Regions from separate parts of the Erwinia sp. AnSW2-5 genome, predicted to be linked through region 2. Evidence: predicted binding sites of a transcription regulator. Region 2 holds the regulator's gene; the other holds the start of a gene.
What was found. Region 2 encodes PurR, which represses purine synthesis genes. Its sites were predicted from a motif close to CANGCAAACGTTTGCNTG; they were not measured.

Region 1: a site for PurR is predicted at 1,738-1,755, ahead of purL (phosphoribosylformylglycinamidine synthase). Genes of this name have one in related genera too.

The regions. Positions count from the first base shown of each region.
Region 1 covers NZ_JBJGXA010000034.1:68,526-71,951, reverse strand. Annotated here, with positions in the region: gene purL (phosphoribosylformylglycinamidine synthase) at 1-1,649, opposite strand, end outside; gene mltF (membrane-bound lytic murein transglycosylase MltF) at 1,920-3,377, shown strand; gene tadA (tRNA adenosine(34) deaminase TadA) at 3,408-3,426, opposite strand, start outside.
Region 2 covers NZ_JBJGXA010000023.1:50,488-53,913, forward strand. Annotated here, with positions in the region: gene punC (purine nucleoside transporter PunC) at 1-312, opposite strand, end outside; gene punR (DNA-binding transcriptional activator PunR) at 426-1,358, shown strand; gene purR (HTH-type transcriptional repressor PurR) at 1,355-2,380, opposite strand; gene ACFL9S_RS16030 (YnhF family membrane protein) at 2,687-2,764, shown strand; gene ACFL9S_RS16035 (C40 family peptidase) at 2,807-3,426, opposite strand, start outside.

The sequences.
Region 1 (3,426 bases), on a different contig from region 2:
TAACGCTCCTGAGATTCGTTACACCACACTTCCAGCGGGCTCATGCCTGGCTCATCGTTAAGGATGTCGCGCAGGTTGAAACGGCCACCGCGCTCGCCATCGCTCACCAGCTCCGGCATGGCGTTAGACAGACCGCCCGCGCCAACGTCATGGATAAACAGAATCGGGTTTTCTTCACCCAGCTGCCAGCAGCGGTCAATCACTTCCTGGCAACGACGTTCCATTTCCGGGTTGTCGCGCTGTACGGAGGCGAAATCAAGATCTGCATCAGACTGCCCGGAGGCCATTGAAGAGGCCGCACCGCCGCCCAGGCCGATGTTCATCGCCGGGCCACCCAGCACGATCAGCTTGGCACCAATGGTGATTTCGCCTTTCTGCACGTGGTCAGCACGGATGTTACCGATACCGCCTGCCAGCATGATCGGTTTGTGGTAACCGCGCAGCTCTTCGCCGTTATGGCTGTTAACGCGTTCTTCGTAGGTACGGAAGTAACCTGTCAGCGCCGGACGACCAAATTCGTTATTAAATGCCGCGCCACCCAGAGGACCTTCGGTCATGATATCCAGTGCCGTCACAATACGGTCCGGTTTACCGAAATCTTCTTCCCACGGCTGTTCAAAGCCCGGAATACGCAGGTTAGAGACAGAGAAACCGACCAGGCCCGCTTTCGGTTTAGCGCCACGCCCGGTTGCGCCTTCATCACGGATTTCGCCACCGGAACCGGTCGCTGCACCCGGCCACGGAGAAATCGCCGTCGGGTGGTTATGGGTTTCTACCTTCATCAGGATATGCGCGTCTTCCTGGTGGAAGTCGTAGCGGCCCTGCGGATCGGCGTAGAAGCGCCCTACCTGAGAACCTTCCATGACGGCCGCGTTGTCTTTATAGGCTGACAGCACGTGGTCCGGGGTTTTCTCGAAGGTGTTTTTGATCATCTTGAACAGCGATTTCGGCTGCGTTTTGCCATCAATCACCCAGTCGGCGTTGAAGATTTTATGACGGCAGTGCTCAGAGTTAGCCTGAGCAAACATATACAGCTCGATATCGTTCGGGTTGCGCCCGAGTTTTTCAAACGCCGCCTGCAGGTAGTCGATTTCATCATCGGCCAGTGCCAGACCCAGTTTGATATTGGCCTGAACCAGCGCGTTGCGGCCTTCACCCAGCACGTCCACGCTTTGCAGCGGTGAAGGCTGATGATGAGCAAACAGCGCATCGGCCTGGCTCAGGTCGGCGAAGACGGTTTCCATCATGCGGTCATGCAGCAGTGCGGCCAGTTCTCCCCACTGTGCTGCGCTCAACTGCGGTGCCTGCACATAGAAGGCCATGCCGCGCTCAAGACGCAGTACCTGGGGCAGATCGCAGTTGTGAGCGATGTCTGTCGCTTTCGAAGACCACGGCGAAATAGTGCCAGGACGCGGAGTCACCAGCAGCAGGCGGCCTTCCGGGGTATGTTCAGCGAGAGAGGGACCGTATTTCAGCAGGCGCTGCAAACGGGATTTTTCATCCTCGCTCAGCGGCGCGCTGACATCGGCAAAATGGACGTACTCAGCGTAAATATCACTCACCGGCAGGTGAGCATCCTGAAAGCGGGTCAGCAGTTTGTTAATACGAAATGCCGACAGAGCGGGCGAACCACGCAGAATTTCCATCATTAAAGATCTCTCGTCTCGAAGCGCCGGGCGACGCTTCATTGGGCGCAACAGGGGAAAACGGGCGGTATTATAGAGAATCCGCACCCGTTACGAAACCGTTTGCGCAGAATTAATCGCGATAAGGAATTGACTGAAAAACGCACAAAACAGGTGGATTTCAGTTGCGGAGCCGCGCGGAGTTGAGCAGAATGCCCCACGCTCAGGACCCATTATAGACAATAAATACTGTCATTGAAGACAGACACCTGAGAATCACCGAGAGATAACTATTTGAAACGCCTTAAATTTAATTATCTGCTGGTCGGGCTAATCACCGTGCTGCTTGCGCTTGCATTGTGGCCCTCGATACCGTGGTACGGCGGCTCGACCGACCGTATCGCACAGATAAAATCGCGGGGAGTGCTGCGTATCAGCACCATAAATTCTCCGCTGACTTACTACACAGTCAATCAATCTCCAGCGGGTATGGACTACGAGCTGGCGAAGCGCTTCGCCGATTATTTAGGGGTTAAGCTGGAAATCACCGTTCGCCCGAATCTTGGCGATCTGTTTGACGACCTCGAAGATGATAAAGCCGACCTGCTGGCGGCAGGTTTAATTTACAATAATGATCGGCTGGCACGTTTTCATGCCGGTCCTTCTTACTATTCTGTTTCACAACAGCTGGTGTACCGTATCGGCGCTCCACGGCCGAAAAACCTGGGCGATCTGAAGGGGCGCCTGACGGCGGCGTCAGGATCGGCTTATCTGTCGACCCTGCGTGAGATGAAGGCTCATCAGTATCCCGACCTTGACTGGGCGATCTCGACCGACCAAACGCCTCAGGGGCTGCTGGAAGCGGTGGCCGACGGCAAACTCGACTATACCGTGGGAGATTCCGTCACGATCGCGTTGATGCAGCGCATCCATCCGCAGCTGGCAGTGGCTTTTGATATCACGGATGAAGAGCCGGTCACCTGGTATGTCCAGCGTGAACAGGATGACAGCATGAATGCAGCGCTGCTGGACTTCTTTAACCAGATGGGTGAAGAAGGCGCAATGGCGCGGCTGGATGAGAAGTACCTCGGGCACGTCGGCACCTTCGACTATGTTGATACGCGCACCTTCCTGCGCGCCATTGACGGAACGCTACCGGATTTCCAGCCACTCTTCGAGAAGTACGCGCAGAACATTGACTGGCGTTTACTGGCAGCCATCTCTTACCAGGAATCCCACTGGAACCCACAGGCCACGTCCCCGACAGGCGTGCGTGGCCTGATGATGCTGACGCGCAATACAGCGGATAGCCTGGATGTCAGCGACAGGACCGACCCGGAACAGAGCATTCGTGGCGGCAGTGAGTATCTGGTGCGCATGATGGAAAAGGTGCCCCCGACGATCCCTGAAGACGAACGCATCTGGTTTGCTCTGGCGGCGTATAACATGGGTTACGCCCATATGCTGGACGCACGCAAACTGACGGATAAACAGAAGGGCAACCCGGATAGCTGGGCCGACGTGAAAACTCGCCTGCCGATGCTTAGCCAGAAACGCTATTACAGCCAGACCAGTTACGGTTATGCACGTGGCCATGAAGCCTATGCCTATGTGGAAAATATCCGCAAATACCAGATAAGTCTGGTCGGTTATCTGCAAGATCAGGAAAGAAAGCTGGCGCAACAGGCGGCAACGGAAGCCGAACTGGGTGACGGCTATCCAACGGTTGAAGCGAAGATCGCGCTAAACTAGCAGACAGCCCGAAAAAGAAGGTCCGCCCCCCTACGGGCGCTGGGCTTTC
Region 2 (3,426 bases):
GGCCTGAACAAAGCGAACGACCAGCAGCCAGAACGCCGACTCCACCCACAGCATGGCCGCACAGCCAATGGCGAAGAGACTCAACCCCATGAGCAATACAGGTTTACGGCCGATGCGATCGGACAACGGGCCCCAGACCAGCTGCGCGCAGGCAAAGCCGGCGAGGAAGATGCTCAGACTGGCGCTGATGGCACCTGCCTCGGTGCGCAGATCTTGTTGCATCACGCCAAAAGCGGGAAGGTACATATCGGTAGCAAGAAAGCCCAGCATGCTGAGCAGCGCAAGGTAAATCATAAATCCTTTAGAACGCATAGTTTTTAACTCTTATTAGACAATTTTTTTACGCGTGCAGTGTAATCGCGTGCTGACCAGCCTGTGAAACGCTAATATTCGTGGGTTGCAGTGAAAAATATTGAAGGCAAACTATGTGGTCTGAACATTCTCTTGAAGTGGTTGACGCGGTGGCGAGGACGGGCAGCTTCACCGCTGCGGCAGCAGAGCTTCATCGCGTCCCTTCCGCTGTCAGTTATACCGTGCGTCAGTTGGAAGCGTGGCTGGCCGTCAGTCTGTTTGAACGCCGCCACCGTGATGTGGAGTTAACGGAAGCCGGGCGGGTTTTCATTGAAGAGGGGCGTGCTGTTATCAAAAAAATGCTCGTCACCCGCACGCGCTGTCAGCAGGTGGCTAACGGCTGGCGCGGGCAAATCAATATTGCGGTCGACAGAATTGTACGCCCGGCACGCACCCGACAGCTGGTGGTGGATTTTTACCGGCATTTTCCCGACATGGAGCTGCACATCATGCCGGAAGTGTTCAATGGTGTGTGGGATGCACTGGCTGACGGCCGCGTCGATGTCGCGATCGGGGCGACTCAGGCGATCCCGGTGCGAGGACGTTTTGCTTATCGTGATATGGGAAGCCTTAACTGGCGCTGTGTGGTGAAAACGGCGCATCCGTTACTCAGCCATCAAGGGCCGTTAAGTGAGACGTTAATTCGTGAGTGGCCCTCGCTGGTGTTGGAGGACACCTCACGTGCGTTGCCGAAACGCACTACATGGACATTAGATAATCAGCGACGACTGGTGGTGCCAGACTGGGAAAGCGCGTTTGACTGCCTGCGCGCGGGGTTGTGTGTTGGGATGGTTCCGGGGCATTTTGCCCAGCCCTGGCTGCAACAGGGCGTGCTGGGAGAAGTGATTCTGACGTCATCCTTTCCCGACAGCCCCTGTTACCTCAGCTGGTCTGAACACAGCGCCTCACCGGCGCTGAGTTGGTTACTGGAGTATCTGGGCAGCACAGAAACCCTGAATGCAGAGTGGCTGAGCGAACAACCCGGTCCCTCGCTGTTGAGCGATTAACGGCGGTAGTCGCGGAAAGGACCATCGGCAACGGAACGGCGCTCAATCAGTGAAGGGTGAACTTCAATGGTTTGCGGATCTTCGCGCTTGCTGGTGATACGGTCCAGCAACATATCAAAAGCGGTTTCGCCCAGACGTTCTTTCGGCTGGTGGACAGTGGTCAGTGCAGGCGTGAAGTAGCGTGCGTTGCGCACGTTATCATAACCGATCACTGAAATATCCTGCGGCACGCGCAGACCCATTTCATCTGCTGCGCAAATCGCGCCCATGGCCATAATATCACCACCACAGAAAATGGCCGTCGGGCGCTGTTTTTGCGACAAAATCTGCTGCATGGCGCGATAGCCAGACTCAGGTTCAAAGTCACCCTGCACCAGCCATTCATCACGCAGTGTGATACCTGCTTCTGCCAGTGCTTTCAGGAATCCGGCATGGCGGCCACCGCCTGTATTACGCTCAAGCTGACCCGGAATTGCACCAATATCGCGGTGCCCACGTTCGATCAGATAACGCCCGGCCAGGTAACCGCCCTCAAAAGCATTATCAAGCACGGTATCCGTGAAATCACCGCGCGACTCGCCCCAGTCCATGACGACCATCGGAATATTACGGTTGTCTTCCAGCATGGAAATCAGCGTGTCGGGATATTCTGAACACATCACCAGCAGCCCATCGACGCGTTTCTGCGCCATCATTGACAGATAGGCCTGTTGTTTGTGCAGGTCATTGTGCGCATTGCCCAAAATCAACGTGTAGCCTTTGGCAAAGCAGCGGTTTTCTATTGCTTCAATGATCTCTGCAAAATAGGGCGCTTCACTGGATGTTGCCAGCAGGCCAATGGTTTTGGTGTGGTTGACCTTCAGACTTCGGGCTACGGCGCTGGGGGAGTAATGCAATTCTTTAATTGCAACCCATACCGCTTCGCGCGTCTCTTCGGCTACAAAGCGCGTTTTGTTAATCACATGGGACACGGTGGTGGTGGAAACACCGGCGCGCTTTGCCACATCCTTAATTGTTGCCATTAAAATCGTACTCCTGGTGTTATCATAATCTCTTGATAACTAATTGGTTAAACGTTTGCCTGGGTACAGCCATTCCTGCCCGACCAGAATTATTTTAGGTGCTGTCTCAAAGGGTCGGGAGGGGGGTGAATCGTCCGAAGAGTGACATGCAGTGCTGGCTTTTACACGTTGCCAACGGTGTTGCGCAACGTAATGAGGAATTCTAACAAGGCTGCGCACAGAAAACGAGATTTTTACGGGTAACTGTGGGAAAATCTGTTGGCTTACTAAAAACAAGGTTATTGAGGAGAGAGAATGAACACTGATATGAAAATGACTGCACTAACCGTTGTGGGTTCACTGTTGATGATTATTGCGTTTAGTTTTACCGCTGTGATGCATTAAGTTTTGCCAGGGAGGAGGAAACTCTTCCCGAACCTTCAGGCATTATCGAATCGTTTTAGGCGTCATCATCCGGCGCGCACCAATGTAGTGTTCCTGCCAGTAATCTTCGCTTAACGCACTGACCTGAATATCTTTACCGGTCCGTGGAGACTGAATAAATTTCCCACCACCCAGATAGACACCAACGTGATCAGCGGTGCCACGCCCGTTGATACGGAAGAAGACCAGGTCACCTTTCTCTAACTGATCGCGCTTAATCGAAGCCGCATCGCGCAGATGGAACATTTCATTGGCCGTACGCGGGATCTTAAACTTTACCAGATCCTTATAGGCGTACCACACCAGACCACTGCAGTCGAACCCGGTTTTCGGCGAGGTGCCACCCCATTGATAAGGTTTACCAAGCTGGCCCATCAGCTTGTTCATCGCCGTTTCACGCGCTTTCTGGTAGCGTGCGCGATGCGCTTTGCTGAGTTTGAGCGGGGCGTTGAGTGCATCGTTATCATCTTCGGCGGTTTTGCTGCCTGCACGCTGACGACCATAATGTTTTTTGTCCGCTTTTTTGCTGGCCGCAAGCTTTTTGCTCAGTGCTTTCTTTTCCACTTTCGCATTACGCACGGGGGCCGCTGCGCTGGTTTTTTTCTTCTCTTTCTCTTTCAGTT